Regions from separate parts of the Rossellomorea sp. ABR4_004 genome, predicted to be linked through region 2. Evidence: predicted binding sites of a transcription regulator. Region 2 holds the regulator's gene; the other holds the start of a gene.
What was found. The regulator Rex, encoded in region 2, represses fermentation and respiration genes when NADH is low (regulators of the CRP and FNR family bind a similar motif). The targets are predictions, from matches to a motif close to TTGTGAAATATTTCACAA.

Region 1: the regulator Rex is predicted to act here: its motif matches at 4,075-4,092, upstream of ACXAF2_RS02520 (cytochrome c oxidase subunit II).

What each region holds. Positions count from the first base shown of each region.
Region 1 is NZ_JBSWVM010000001.1:444,113-452,064, forward strand. It holds gene ACXAF2_RS02490 (dynamin family protein) at 1-191, opposite strand, end outside; gene ACXAF2_RS02495 (isoprenylcysteine carboxyl methyltransferase family protein) at 638-1,204, opposite strand; gene ACXAF2_RS02500 (type III polyketide synthase) at 1,204-2,274, opposite strand; gene ACXAF2_RS02505 (chemotaxis protein CheX) at 2,476-2,925, shown strand; gene ACXAF2_RS02510 (SDR family NAD(P)-dependent oxidoreductase) at 2,982-3,752, opposite strand; gene ACXAF2_RS02515 (hypothetical protein) at 3,820-3,954, opposite strand; gene ACXAF2_RS02520 (cytochrome c oxidase subunit II) at 4,335-4,811, shown strand; gene ACXAF2_RS02525 (b(o/a)3-type cytochrome-c oxidase subunit 1) at 4,813-6,459, shown strand; gene ACXAF2_RS02530 (GyrI-like domain-containing protein) at 7,049-7,522, opposite strand; gene ACXAF2_RS02535 (carboxypeptidase M32) at 7,545-7,952, opposite strand, start outside.
Region 2 is NZ_JBSWVM010000004.1:141,221-149,172, forward strand. It holds gene groES (co-chaperone GroES) at 1-143, opposite strand, end outside; gene ACXAF2_RS20705 (lysostaphin resistance A-like protein) at 472-1,215, shown strand; gene ACXAF2_RS20710 (YdiK family protein) at 1,212-1,418, shown strand; gene tatC (twin-arginine translocase subunit TatC) at 1,434-2,207, opposite strand; gene ACXAF2_RS20720 (twin-arginine translocase TatA/TatE family subunit) at 2,223-2,393, opposite strand; gene ACXAF2_RS20725 (redox-sensing transcriptional repressor Rex) at 2,448-3,125, opposite strand; gene ACXAF2_RS20730 (ABC-F family ATP-binding cassette domain-containing protein) at 3,315-5,261, shown strand; gene tsaD (tRNA (adenosine(37)-N6)-threonylcarbamoyltransferase complex transferase subunit TsaD) at 5,614-6,630, opposite strand; gene rimI (ribosomal protein S18-alanine N-acetyltransferase) at 6,627-7,064, opposite strand; gene tsaB (tRNA (adenosine(37)-N6)-threonylcarbamoyltransferase complex dimerization subunit type 1 TsaB) at 7,086-7,784, opposite strand; gene tsaE (tRNA (adenosine(37)-N6)-threonylcarbamoyltransferase complex ATPase subunit type 1 TsaE) at 7,781-7,952, opposite strand, start outside.

The DNA.
Region 1 (7,952 bases), on a different contig from region 2:
ATCGTTGACTTCCCTGCAGAGAAATGGCCGCAAAAGGCTAGAATCAATTCATGGTTGTGTAATTTCTCCGCTAATCTTTCTACCTTTGCAGCCCGCTCGTCGTCTCCGGATTGAAGGAACCGATCGTGGTAGGCTGTAAGTTGTTGCAATGTATTATGTAATTGTGTACTTTTATGCTTTATCTGACTCATTATACTAGTTCCTTTCTGTTTTCAGAAAAATGGTAACGGTTTTATTTTATCGTATTTATCTCAATTTCTCTATGAAATCATATCAAGCAAAGGAAATAATGATAACGGTATCAGTATATGCAGATGTTGTATTGAGTGAAAAAACAAAAAAGCCCTCTTCCGGAGAAGAAGGCTATGTATCTATCGCGTTGTGTCGGTTGCAATCAGGTTTGAATGAACAAAAGTTTTTGAGTTTTTCTGGTATGAAGATATTTTCTTTTTATTTGCTGAATCCTTCATCACATTTGATAAAACATACTTCATCATGAAGCCATACACTATTACAGTAAATACGATCAGAAACCATACCATATTAGTCCCCACCCTTTTGTTAATATATAAATGAGAATAATTTTCATCTTCAATTAGAATCTTATCAAAAACGATAATCATTTTCAATAAGAAAATTATTTTTCTTTTTTGAATAGGGGAATCCAGCCTTTTGTATGGAGATGAATCCTTTCGTAATCGGTTTCAATCCGGAGGGCTTTTTCCTCCAATGGAATCCTGATAGAGAGAATGAATTGATTCAATAGTGCAAAGATAAAAAGTGTCCAATAAGCATTAAAGAGCAATGGCACAACTAAGAATTCCAATGTAACGATAAAATAATTAGGATGTTTCAAATATTTATAAGGACCTTTCGCGACCACTTCAGCGTTCGGAAGCACAATGATCTTCGTATTCCAATACTTCCCGAGGGAAGAAATCACCCATATTCTTCCCAGCTGGGTTAGGATAAAACCAGTCAACAGGAGCGGCCAATAGGCATTAACTCCTTTATGAAAGATCCCTCCTTCTATTAATAAAGAAACAAAAAACGCTATATGGATGGCAACCATCATTTTATAATGGGACTCTCCATATTCTTTAGCTCCCTGATCCTTCATCCACTTTTCATTTGACTTGGCAATGAATAGCTCCACAAACCTTTGAATCATCAGTACGAAAAAAAACAGAATGAAATAGAGCATCATTCCCACCTCATCAAAAGCAGCTCTGAACTAAATCCAGGTCCTAAAGCGGTACCTAACCCTATATCTCCACGCTCACAGCCTTTATTCATAAATTCCTTCAGCACATACAAGATGGTTACAGAAGACATATTCCCATATTCCTTCAATACCTTCATAGATTCAGAGGTCATACTTTCATCAATCCCTAAAGCTTCCTGATAGGCTTCAATTACTTTCCTGCCGCCGGGATGAGCTACAAAATGGTTAATGTCTTCAAGCCTAAGACCATTATCGTTGATGAATCCCTCCACATTCGGACGGAGCCAGTTCCTTACAAGTGTTGGAATATCCTTTGAAAACACCACATACAGTCCATTATTCTTTACTTCCCACCCCATCACATCAAGGGAATCCCGGAGCAGTGTCGACTGAGTGGCAAATATGGTTGGCAAAGGATGCGAAATGCCTTTAAGCACTGGACTATCATCACCACATATAACGGCACAAGCCACCCCATCCGCAAATAACGATGTACCAATCAGATTGCTCTTTGACCGATCTCCATGCTGAAAGGTGAGAGAACAAAGTTCAATGGAAAGGACGAGGACATTCGCTTTAGGAAATGCTAAACAGTATTCATAGGCACGTGACAATCCACTCGCTCCACCTGCACACCCCAATCCCCAAATTGGTATTCGTTTTACATGAGGTGAGAATGGCAGATGATTCATGATTCTCGCTTCGAGACTTGGTGTCGCTATCCCTGAGGTTGATATCGTAATAATCGCATCAATATTTTCTAATGTAAGTTGATGTCGGGATAAGCTCTTCTTAACAACTTTGCTGCCTAATTCAACTGCATGATGAATGAATTCATCATTTTTTTCTTGAAAGGTATGCTCTTCTGAGAACCAGTCGATATCTTTTACGAAATAACGGCTGTCTATTTCACCATTTTCAAACACGGAGAGAAGACGTCCGATATCTTTAAAATTTTTGGAAAACAACTGTTTCGCAAATTCTGCCGCTTCTTTTTGCGTAATTTTCACAGGGGGAATCTCGGTTTCGACTGAGAGAATTTTGGGCATAATCAAATCACTCCTTACACTTCCATGTAAGGATAGCTTTTCCATCCACTCAAAAATCATGTATTGGATTCCTCTTCTTTTACAAAAGGAGTGATTAAATCCTCCAAAAAGTTCATTATTATGAAAATAATACTAAATTACACATCTTTAGTACCGGGTATTATGGTATGATTACAGTGACAAAATAGCGGAGGATACGACATGATTTTAACGAGAAGTGTAACAGATATTTTAAATAGTTCAATTGAAGCCATTAAAGGGGTGATCCCCTTATACATTGACGTTTTACAGCCCTCGTTATTGACTGAGCCCTTTAGTCAGCATAAAATCGGTGTACTCATTGGAATTACCGGGGATGTAAGGGGCCGAATGATTCTAGATGGTGAAGAAGAGTGCTTTCGTTCCCTGGGGGCTTCAATGTTCGGTATGCCATTAGAAGGAGAAATGCTTGAATCTTTTGCAGGTGAATTAGGAAATATGATTGCAGGCAACCTTGCAACTCTATTAGCTCAAGCCGGCCATACCCTGGACATCACTCCCCCTACCGTCATTGTTGGTCAATCAAAAATGTACGGGTTCGAAAAAGCCCTAAAGCTGCCCATAGTCATTGAGAATGTGGGACATTTCTTAGTGATTCTAATGATTGAATAATTGCCCTGAAATAGATAAAAGGCTAACCTCAAGTATGTTGGTTAGCCTTTTAATGTTTAGAAACCTTGAATCGTCATGCCGCCATCTACATAAATGGTTTGACCGGTTACATAATTCGAAGCATCCGAGGATAGGAAAACAGCCGGTCCCACAAGTTCTTCCAGTTCACCGATTCTTTTTAAAGGTGTTACGGCCAAAATATCATTTACATATTCTTCATTTTGCAATAATTCTGCCGTTAATGGTGTTTTAAAATACCAAGGCCCGATACTATTCACATTGATATTGTATTTTCCCCATTCCATGGCTAAAACCTTCGTCATTTGAATCATGGCTGCTTTCGTCGAAGCATACACAACCCCCGTACGTAAGGCAACATGACCAGCAACAGACGCTATGTTAATGATTTTCCCCTGCTTCTTTTCCTTCATATGTTTACCTGTTTCCTGACTCATCATAAAAGCGGATTTTAAATTTGTATCCATGATGGTTTGCCACTCTTGATCCGTAACCTCAAGGGCAGTTGAACGGATATTCATTCCTGCGTTATTAATCAGAATATCAATGGAACGTTTTTGATCTTCTATGTAAGCAATCGCTTTTCGAATTTCTTCCCTTGATGTTATATCTGTAGGGATGATATATGATTTTCTACCCAGCTTATCTATTTCACTTGCCACATCTTCTAAATCATTCCGCGTTCTAGATAGCAGGACAACATCCGCTCCTGCTTCTGCTAAACCAATACTGAGAGCTCGTCCAATTCCACGGCCTGCCCCGGTGACCACTGCCAATTTATCGTTTAATGAAAATGAAGGTAAATACATCCTCACACCACCTTACCCATTATTTGAATCTTCTATATATTAACACAGTCCTTTTATTGATAAAACTTTAACCGTTTTTCTTATTTCCTTGTCCATTTTGAACATGAATATTGATTTTCCCCTCGACATCAATGTGACATTGAGGACAAACCGTTTTCTCAGAATATATCTGACAGCATTGTTTACAATAATATTTTTCCATCGAATAGCCTCCCATAAATTGCCCACTCATACACTCTATGCACATTCTTGACAGATGTGAACCAGTTGAGGGGCCAATCCCTTCATGACTTCACATTTTTTTCACAATATTTCAAGTAACCTGTGACATTTATCACAGATTCATAGCGGTTTACACCTTTATGATAGTGATAACAAAATCAATCATCCAATGAATGGAAGGAATGAGATATATGCCGAAACCGGAATTTCATCAAAAAACAGAGGTTAAGGTCGAAGAGTCTACTTCTTTAAAAGGCACTTTTACTTCCGTCCTGTTTTTAGGCGGATTTTTAGTGCTTACATGGCTAGGGGTATTCATCCTATTTTTAAATCGTTTTTAATACTGAAGGAGTGGTATACATGCACATGCATCGTTATGAAAAATGGTGGTTAACGTTAGGAACAGGGGCTCTTATTTTATTTTTAATTATTTTAGGCATCAGTGCTTTTCACCAAGGACATCAACCTCCAAGCGCGAAGGCATACGTCAATCCCGAGCAAGTGGATAAAACCTCGCCTTTTAACGAGCCGGGGTTGAAGAAAGTAGAGGGAAAGGCTTGGGATTACGAATTAGTGTTTGTCGCATCTGCCTTTCTTTACACGCCCGGGGAAATCGAAATACCAAAAGGATCTACTCTTAAGGTCATCGCCACAACAAAAGATGTAGTTCACGGATTTGAAGTTGCAGGAACAAATATTAATATGATGCTTGAACCAGGGTTTGTTAGTGAATATACTACAACCCTTGATAAGTCAGGGGAATTTCTCGTTGTCTGTAATGAATATTGTGGTGTAGGTCATCACACAATGAAATCTATGATTAAGGTGGTGGACTAAAATGAAACAATTTGTAAGGATTGATAAAAGAGATGCTACATTGGCGATGGCACATATTTATGTAGGATTTATTGCCTTGGTTCTAGGAGGATTAGCAGGATTATTACAAGTGCTGGTAAGGTCAGGAAAGTTCACATTGCCTGCAGGGATCGGCTATTATCAGGTGTTAACGGTTCACGGTGTATTACTGGGATTAGTATTGACCACTTTCTTCATCTTAGGATTCCAGCATGCTGCCATTTCGCGAACTTCCGGCACCTATTCCGGGAAATCCCGCTTGTTTGGCTGGTTAGGCTTCTGGGTTATGCTTATCGGCACAATCATGGCCGCTGTTATGATTCTATTAAATGAAGCAACTGTACTTTACACTTTCTATGCTCCTTTGCAGGCCCACTGGATATTCTACTTAGGGTTGACCTTCGTCGTTGTTGGAAGCTGGTTGGGCGGAGCCGGCATGATCATCAAATATGTAAGCTGGCGAAAAGAAAACCCTGGACAACCAAGCCCTCTGTTAACATTCATGGCCATCATCAATACCGTCTTATGGATTGTCGCCACCATTGGTGTGGCTGGAACCGTTTTATTCCAGCTACTTCCTTGGTCTCTTGGTCTCGTTGATCGGGTAGATGTACTTGTTAGCAGAACATTATTCTGGTATTTCGGTCATCCCCTTGTATATTTTTGGCTGCTGCCTGCCTATATGGCATGGTATGTCATCATTCCAAAAATCATTGGCGGAAAAATATTTTCAGATTCGTTAGCCAGACTTTCCTTTATATTGTTCCTCCTATTCTCTATCCCGGTTGGTTTTCATCACCAATTAGTGGAACCGGGAATCGACGCGTATTGGAAGTTTTTACAGGTTGTTCTTACCTTTATGGTTGTCATCCCTTCCTTGATGACTGCATTTTCTCTGTTCGCAACCTTTGAAATGTACGGCAGATCAAAAGGAGCAACCGGATTGTTTGGATGGTTTAAAAAGTTACCATGGGGAGATGCACGCTTTACAGTGCCATTTATCGGCATGGTTGCCTTTATCCCTGCAGGAGCAGGTGGATTAATCAATGCATCGAACCAGATGAACCAGGTTGTTCATAACACCATCTGGGTGACCGGTCACTTTCACTTAACCTTGGCTACCTCTGTTGTGTTAACGTTTTTCGGTATTGCCTATTGGCTCGTACCTCATTTAACAGGACGCGTCTTGACGAAAGCAATGAATAAGCTGGCGATCGTGCAAGCCATTGTGTGGTCTGCAGGAATGGGCATCATGTCAGGTGCCATGCATGCTGCCGGCTTACTCGGAGCCCCAAGAAGATCCTCCTTTTCAACTTATGGGGACGCACCGCAAGCCCTTGAATGGATTCCATATCAAATCGCACAAGCCATCGGGGGGACGATCCTTTTTATAGGTATCATTCTGGTTCTATACATCTTTATCAATCTGGCATTCTTCGCACCTAAAGGAGAGGAAGAATTCCCGGTCGGTGAAAAAGCTGAAGCCGCTGAGAAAACACCAATGGCTCTTGAAAACTGGAGGATTTGGTTAACCATCTTAGCAGCTCTCATTCTCGTTGCCTATACCGTTCCATTCATAGACATGATTCAAAATGCTCCTCCTGCATCTAAGGGATATCGTTTGTGGTAAATAGAAAAGCGGAGGCGGCTCGCCCTGGGGCGACAAGCATAAGACGAGTAACCCAAAAAGGCGCTCTTTGCCTTTTTGGGTTACTTGGCTTATGACCTCGAGCCTCTAAGCCCTGGAGCTGGACATCGCGAAAAGCGGAAGGGCTTTGCCCAGAGGCGACAAGCATAAGGCGGCCCCACCGGAAAGGCGCTCTTTGCCTTTTTGGTGGGGCTGACTTATGACCTCGAGCCTCTAAGCCCTGGAGCTGGACATCGCGAAAAGCGGAAGGGCTTTGCCCAGAGGCGACAAGCATAAGGCGGCCCCACCGGAAAGGCGCTCTTTGCCTTTTTGGTGGGGCTGACTTATGACCTCGAGCCTCTAAGCCCTGGAGCTGGACATCGCGAAAAGCGGAGGCGGCTCGCCCTGGGGCGACAAGCATAAGACGAGTAACCCGGAAAGGCTCTCTTTGCCTTTTTGGGTTACTTGGCTTATGACCTCGAGCCTCTAAGACCTGGAGCTGGACATCGCGAAAAGCGGAGGCGGCTTGGGCAGGAACGAAATAACTAAATGTATACTAATAGAAAAGAGGCTGCCTCGGGCAGCCTCTTTTCTATTTCTCTTTAATTGGAACAAACAACTCTAATTTCCGCTTATCTTCCGTTTCGTTGATCTCTCTATCCTGAGATAGATACTTCTCGACACTCAGTCTGGAGTAGTCTTTTTCATACCCATTTTCCTTAATCCAATGAAAGATCGAAAAGTATGCTTGTTCTACTTCCGTTGACAGCCCTTCATAAAGAGCGTGAGCATAGACGCCTGCAGGGAGAGACAGTTCCACTAACCCTGGTGGAAGCTTTTCCACACGATCAACCTCTACCGTACAATAATACGTAAAATCAGTCGCTCTGTCATGGAAAGGAGCGTATATGCATTCATCTTCATCTCCATTGATATGGTGAATGGATGGGATCATCTGTAGAAACTTAGTGAATAGTCTCGGGATCTCAGCCCCTCTTCCATACGGACCTGTCCAGCCTATTCCAACAAGCAATTTATCCTCTAATGATGCAACGTTAACTTCCATGATTTTGCCTCCAATGTATTCGTTAATTCAAGGAATATACCTTTGAATACTTCTCCGTTAAATAGTCGGCCAAGTACTTTGCATTAAGCCCTTCTCCGGTCACTTCCCTGATGATTTCCAGCGGTTTTTTCATCTTGCCCCACTGATGGACGTTTGTTGTCAGCCATTCTCTGATGGGAGCAAGATTCCCCTCTTCCAACAGCTCTTCGTAATGAGGAAGATCTTTTAACATAGCGCGTTTAAACTGTGCAGCGTACATATATCCTAATGCATAAGACGGAAAGTAACCGAAGCTCCCACCGGCCCAATGAACATCTTGAAGGACACCTTCACCGTTATGGGAAGGGCGGATACCCAAGTACTCTTCATATTTCTGATTCCAGATTTCAGGTAGATCCTTCACGTCAATCTCATCATTAAATAATCCCTT
Region 2 (7,952 bases):
AGAATGCGACCAGTACCTACAGCCATCACTTTACCTTCTTGTGGCTTTTCCTTTGCGGAATCCGGTAGCACAATACCGCTTGCTGTTTTTTCTTCTGACTCAACTAGCTCGATAACGACGCGATCACCTAGTGGTTTTAACAAGTGAAACAACCTCCTTGAAATTATGTAAATGATATTTATTAGCACTCGCTTGTTGTGAGTGCTAACACAACTATTATATTAATTAATTCGTTTTCATTTTGCAAGAGTCCTGCTTAAAATTTTTTTCGTCATATTTCTCTTTTTTTCACACCCTCCTATACTATGCCTTCTCATATGGCTTTATTACTTAAGGCGATTGAAGTGTGACAATTCTTACAAAACCCTCAGATTTGAACAGTTCCTCTTTTCTTAGTAGAATTGTACAAGAGTGAGTTCAAGATGGAATGAAGTTGTTCCTCATCTAACAGGTGCTAAAGGAGATCATACGTTGAAAAAACATTTCGGATATATCTTAATTACCTATATTGTCATGCAGCTTTCAAGCGTTGTAGGCATACCTTTACTATTTAAAATTGGTGTGGATGTCCTAGGTCAGCCCGAAGATACAGTTAGGAATGTTGTTCCGGGATACTGGCTCGTGATCAGCTTTACCTTAACCCTGCTCGTTGTGTGGAGCATTCTAAGGAAGAGTGAAACAAGTACAGGACTCGAACGAACCTCTCCCATGAAAGCAGGGGGGTCCATTGTATGGGCTGTAGTCGGAATCTTTATGGCGTTCATTGCTCAATCCGTCGCCATACAAGTCGAGTATGCGCTGGGAATCGAGATGGGATCTGAAAACACTCAGATGATTATCAGTATTATTGAAAGGGTACCTCTTTCAATGATGGTCGCTGCAATCATCGGACCTATACTGGAAGAGATTGTATTCAGAAAGATTATCTTCGGTGTTCTTTATGAGAAGATGAATTTCTTCTTCGCCGCATTAATCAGCTCTGTTATCTTTGCCCTTGCTCATTTTGAGCCTGAGCATGTGATCTTGTACTCTGCTATGGGCTTTACGTTTGCGTTTCTTTATGTCAAAACGAAGCGGATCCTGGTTCCAATATTTGCCCATGTTGCCATGAATACAACGGTCGTTCTAATGCAATCTATCTATAAGGATGAAATTGAAAAGATGATCAACGAAGCTGAACAAATACAAGGATTTATTGGAGGATTATTTCTATGAGGAGATCACCATTATTCTCAGGCGTGATCTATCTCCTTCTCGGTGTGCTCTTCACATACTTTGCTGTGCAAAATGTACAGGATGATGGTTGGGGATTTTTCACTTATATGCTCGTTTTTCTGGCAACCCTTGATTTTGGGTCCGGGTTGCGGATGGTGCTGCTGCATTTCAAAATCAAAAAGAAAATAGAGAATAAAAAATAAGGATTGATCATTTGATCAATCCTTATTTATATCCTCGAACTGTTCCATTTCAAGCTTTTGTTCTGCTTCTAACACCTTTTTATATCCAATTTTAGAAATCCAAATACTGATTTCATAAAGAAGAAGCAAAGGAACAGTTACCATTAAATGGGAGACGATGTCCGGCGGTGTAATAAAAGCCGCGACGACTAACAATATGAAGTACGCCACTTTTCTCATTTGCGCAAGCAGCATAGGGGTAATAATCCCCAGGCGTGTCAGAAACAGCATAATAACCGGCAGTTGAAATAGAAACCCAAATGGAATGGTTATTTGAAACAGGAAATGAAAGTATTCATTAATTCCAATCACTTGCTGGATATTCAGATTGGTAGATAAACCCATCATGAATTTCACAACATATGGAAACAAGATAAAATATGAAAATGACAATCCACCTAAGAAAAGAATGACAGAAATCGGTATGTAACTAAGCGTTACCTTCCTCTCTTTCTCATATAAGCCTGGACTTACGAACGACCATACTTGAAATAAAATGATGGGTGATGTCATGATGATTGCAATAAACATGATCATTTCCATATAGATTTTGAGAGGGTCTGTAATCCGAAAGGCGTTCATCGTCAATTCTTTCGCTTCATCCGCGTGCTGCAAATATCGAATCAGCGGCTCCGCAAGAAAAAAGCTCACGATTACCGCTAACAAGAAGAAAACGACTACAAACATGAGTCGTTTTTGCAATTCTCCTATATGTTCATAGACTGTCATGTCTCTTTGACTTTGACTCATGGCGTTCATCCTACCCTACTTAGCTTTTTTACTATTGTCGTCCTCATCATCTGCTAAGCCCTTTGTTGCATTTTTAAATTCGCGTAATGTATTACCAGCTGCTTTCCCTAACTCAGGCAATTTCTTTGGTCCAAAGATCAGTAAAGCAACAACCGTTATCAGTACGATACTACCTGCACCTAACATAATGAGACACCTCCTCTTTTACCATTCTATCATAACGTATATACGAATCATTTTCTATTCGGATATGATTCCATCTTGTGACATTTCCGTGTCATCCTCTGAATAATGCTTTAAGAAGTATACCAGTGATTGAAGCTCCACTGCCAGATCAATATGATGCACGCGAATATGGTCCGGCACGGTTAATCTCGCAGGAGTGAAATTCAGGATCCCCTTAATATTAGAAGAAACCAATCGGTCTGTGATATTTTGAGCAGATGATGCCGGAACCGTCAGAATGGCCACTTCAATATCATGCCCTTCAAGGCCCTCTTCTAAATCATCTAAATGAAAAACGGGTACATCGCTGATTTGTGTCCCAACCTTCTTTTCATCTACTTCAAAAGCCATTTCAATCTTAGTATTATTATTTTTTATGAAATTATAATGAAGAAACGCTGTACCGAGATTTCCTACACCTATCAGCACAACTTTCGTAATGGCATCTTGATCTAATGTCTTTCGAAAAAAGGATAGCAGGTAATTGACATTGTATCCATAACCCTTTTTACCTAACGCACCAAAATAAGAAAAATCTCTGCGTATCGTGGCAGAATCAACCTTCACCGCTTCACTCAATTCTTTCGATGAAACCCTCTGCTTTCCCGACGAGTACAGATTCTTGATAAAGCGATAATATAGCGGAAGGCGCTTAGCCGTTGCCTGTGGAATTTTCGTTGTATCCTGGTTCATATTGTATTCCCCCACATCTATTCAAAACCTCTGATACCGCTTCCAAAATAGAAAGCATACAGAATTTAAAACTCTACTACCCATCATACACTATATTTTATCCTAAGTGTACGAAGATTAATAGTCGATTTATTGCCGTCCCCCTCCCAAATACGGTACACTAGCACTATGAAATAGAGGTGAAACGTCATGATTCTACTACAAGTGAATCAATTAACGAAAAACTTTGGTGCCGATAATATCCTATCAAATATTAAGCTTGAAATACAGACAAGAGATCGGGTGGCTCTCGTCGGACGCAACGGAGCGGGAAAGTCGACTCTTTTAAAAATAATTGCAGGTCATCTCTCCTATGATTCCGGAGACATCACGAAACCAAAAGGGGTTTCCATTGGGTACCTGGCTCAGAATACCGGCTTGGAGTCCGACCTATCCATTTGGTCGGAAATGCTGACCGTCTTCGAGGAATTGCAGAGACAGGAAAAGCAATTAAGAACATTGGAGCAGCAGATGGCCGATCCTTCGGTGTATGAACAAGACGAACTCTATCAACGCGTATTAAAAGAATACGATGAGCTTCAAGTCAGGTTCAAGGATTCCGGTGGTTACCAATATGAAGCCGATATCCGCTCTGTCCTTCACGGATTGAATTTCGCAGATTTCGATTACGAAACAAAGATATCCACATTGAGCGGTGGCCAGAAAACCCGTCTCGCCCTTGGGAAACTTCTTTTAACCAAACCTGACATTCTTATTCTTGATGAGCCGACCAACCATCTTGATATTGAGACTTTATCGTGGCTTGAGACGTACCTTCAAAGCTATGAAGGAGCCGTCCTGATCGTTTCCCATGACCGGTACTTCCTGGATAGCGTCGTCAATCAAGTGTATGAGATTTCCCGGAATCGAAGCAAGAAATACCACGGTAACTACAGTAAATACCTTGAACAGAAAGCAGAAGACTACGAAAAGGATCTCAAGATGTTCGAGCGCCAGCAACAGGAGGTCGCGAAACTCGAAGACTTCATTCAACGGAATATCGCCCGTGCTTCGACGACCAAGATGGCCCAAAGCCGCAGAAAAAAGCTGGAACGAATGGACAAGATGGATAGACCTTTAGGTGATGAGAAATCTGCCAACTTTGCTTTTCAAATTGATCGCCCAAGTGGAAATGATGTTCTTCACGTCCAAGACCTCACCATCGGATATGGACAAGACGAACAGATTTCATCTCACATCGACTTCTCTGTTAAAAAGGGAGACAGTATCGCTCTTGTTGGTCCAAACGGTATCGGGAAATCGACCCTTTTGAAAACATTGGTCAATAAACTGCAACCTCTGGAAGGAGCATTTAAATTCGGATCAAATATTTCGATTAGTTATTATGATCAAGAACAAGCCGAACTATCTTCAAATAAGACCGTCTTAAATGAACTGTGGGACGAATACCCAATGAAAATGGAAAAAGAAATCCGCACTGTACTTGGAAACTTCTTATTCTCAGGGGAAGATGTCTTAAAGCCTGTTTCCACACTAAGTGGTGGAGAGAAGGCACGTTTGGCACTTTCCAAGCTCATGATGGAAAAAGGGAATGTCTTGATCCTGGATGAACCGACGAACCATCTGGATCTGGACAGTAAAGAAGTGCTGGAGAATGCCTTGATTGACTACCCTGGGACGATTCTCTTTGTATCACACGACCGTTATTTCATCAATCGAATTGCTACAAAGGTTGTAGAACTGTCCAAAAAGGGATCGACCGAATACCTTGGCGATTACGATTATTATGTAGAGAAATTACAACAGCAGGAAGAATTGGCTGCACTCGAGCGGATCGAACAAGGAAAACAAGTGTCATCACAGGGTACCACTCAAAAACAGTCACACAAGATTGATAAAGAGGCAAAGAAGCTTGAGCGTCAACGAAAACGCAGAGTAGAAGAAATTGAAGGTCTCATGGAAGCTCTTGAAGAAGACATCCAGTTAAAAGAGGATCTTCTCTGTGACCCAAATATTTTTCAAGATCATGAAAAAGTCCAGGACATCAATGACTCCCTCACAAAAGCAAAAGAAGAGCTTGATTCTCTATTGGAAGAATGGACAGAACTTGAGGAGATTCTTCAAGAAGAACAATAATCCACAGGATTGGGGATAACTATCGAACCCCAATCCTTTCTTATTCCACATCATTATCCACAATCCAAATCCCGTTTATCCGTTATTAACAGATGTTTTCCACATAATCCACAATTACAATGTAAGTTATCCACAGAACCTTCCAAATAATAGGTCATTCCCACTACAACTTTTTCACATAGTGTACACATCATTTATGTAGTTACTAACATTTTATCCACAACCTGTTGATAAAACGTATGTTCGTTCCTTTCTCCTCTCATTCACTCACAAGATATCAACAAAACCCGAGAACAATAACTGTACGCAATAAAAAAAGCTTAAACGAAGTTTCTCGTTTAAGCTTTCCCATTTAGAAATTCTCGATATCAAGACCAGGATGAGCATTCATATCCATGCTTCCTCTTTTTCCTTGTTCAAATAAAACCGTTCCAGCAGCTGCGATCATAGCTGCATTGTCCGTACAAAGAGATAACGGAGGGATGATCAACTCCGCTTCCACCTCTTCAAACACTTCTTGAAGGACAGAACGCAAGCCCTTATTGGCTGCCACTCCACCAGCCAGTAATACTTGTTCCACTCCATATTCCTTTACAGCTTTAACGGTTTTGGACACTAACACATCAATCACACTGGCCTGAAAGCTCGCTGCCAAATCCTGTGGATGAATGGTTACTCCTTTTTGCTTCGCATTGTGTAGCGTGTTAATAACCGCCGACTTCAATCCACTGAAACTAAAATCATAGGAACCCTCTTCAAGCCATGCACGTGGCAAATCAAGACTGGGTTCCCCTTCATGAGCCAACCGATCGATATGGGGTCCTCCCGGATACGGAAGACTCAAGGTCCTGGCCACTTTATCATAGGCTTCCCCGGCTGCATCGTCCCGGGTCTCGCCGATCACTTGAAACGAACCGTGTTCTTTCATGAACACAAGTTCTGTATGGCCTCCGGAAACAACTAATGAAAGCAAAGGAAACTTCATTTCTTTCACTAATCGATTGGCGTAAATATGTCCTGCAATGTGATGAACACCTACCAAAGGTTTGTTATGAGCAAAAGCGAGTGCCTTGGCAGCATTGACACCAATCAGAAGGGCTCCCACTAAACCGGGTCCTTCCGTCACGGCTACACAATCAACTTCGTCCATTGTCATATCAGCTTGTACTAGCGCTTCCTCCAGCACGAACGTAACCTGCTCCACATGATGACGTGAAGCAATTTCAGGGACGACCCCACCAAACCGCTTATGACTTTCAATCTGTGACGAAACAATATTCGCTACAATCTCTGTTCCATTTTTTACAATTGCCACAGCCGTTTCATCACAGCTTGTCTCAATTCCCAATACAAACGTATCTTTTTTCATAAATTCACCCACATTACTAAAGCATCCTCTTGATTATCCGAATAATACCGCTTACGGATTCCTCCATCTTGAAACCCGAGCTTTCGATATAAATGTTGTGCCGGTGTATTTGATACCCTGACTTCCAGGGTCATCACACGAGCTCCAAATTCAATGGCAATACCCATGATCTTACGCATGAGGCCTTCTCCCAAGCCCCGCCCCCGATAACCCGGGAGCACAGCCACATTTGTGATATGCGCCTCATCCACTACAAGCCACACCCCGCAGTATCCTGCAAGTTTGTCTTCATCCTCGGCAACGAGATACGTAGACAGGTGGTTATGTTCGATCTCATTCAAGAAAGCGTCACGGCTCCAAGGAATGCTAAAAGATTGATTTTCAATTTCCATTACAGCATCTAAATCATCAACCGTCATAAATCGTATATCCATATTCTAACGATCCTTTATCTTCTATTCAGATTTTTTTTGTGATTGCAGCCATTTTACTTCTGCTTCTGCCATCCGTATATAATTAGGGAGCACTTCATGGGCCGATGTCTCTTTCAGACCACTACCAATAAAGGCAAGTTCAGAGGGACGTGGATTATGACTGACAAAAGGAGCGATTTTTGCTTGATCTCCCAAGACTTCCTTAATCATGCTCTCGTGAAGGGCAACATCATTTCCGACAAAGAGTATATCTTTATTATAATCTTTTAACTTCGTCACCCATTCTTCCAGCAGGATGTTGCAATCATCTTCCACACAATTTAATTGATCTCCCTGAAACTCATAAAGCCCAGTGTACACCTGTCCCCTTCTTGCATCGAACAAAGGAACAATATATCCTGTAAAAAATCGTCCAGATGCAGCCAGTGTCGCAAGACTTGATACTGGAATGAGCGGGATGCCCAGGGACCATGCAAGGGTCTTTGCTAAGGTGACCCCTATCCGGACACCTGTATAGGAACCTGGACCATTTGCAACGACAACCTTCGTTAAGTTGGTCGCCTGAATCCCGCAATCCTTCAATAATTGTTCGATAGCCGGCATGGCTCTTACTGAATGATTCTTCTTAATATAGGTAATGTACTCCCCAACTACCTTGTCTTCTTCGATAAGCGCAACGCCTAACGGATAATTGGAGGTATCAATCGATAATATCGTCATGACACAATCTCCTTACACAATTCACTATATCGATCACCATAGGGCTTCAACACGATTTTTCTCGTGAAGTCGCCTTCCCGGTAAATCGATAGACTTAATAAATCTTCCGGAAGTTGATCTTGAATTAAGTGAGCCCACTCAACGACGGTCACGCCTTCCCCTTCAAAG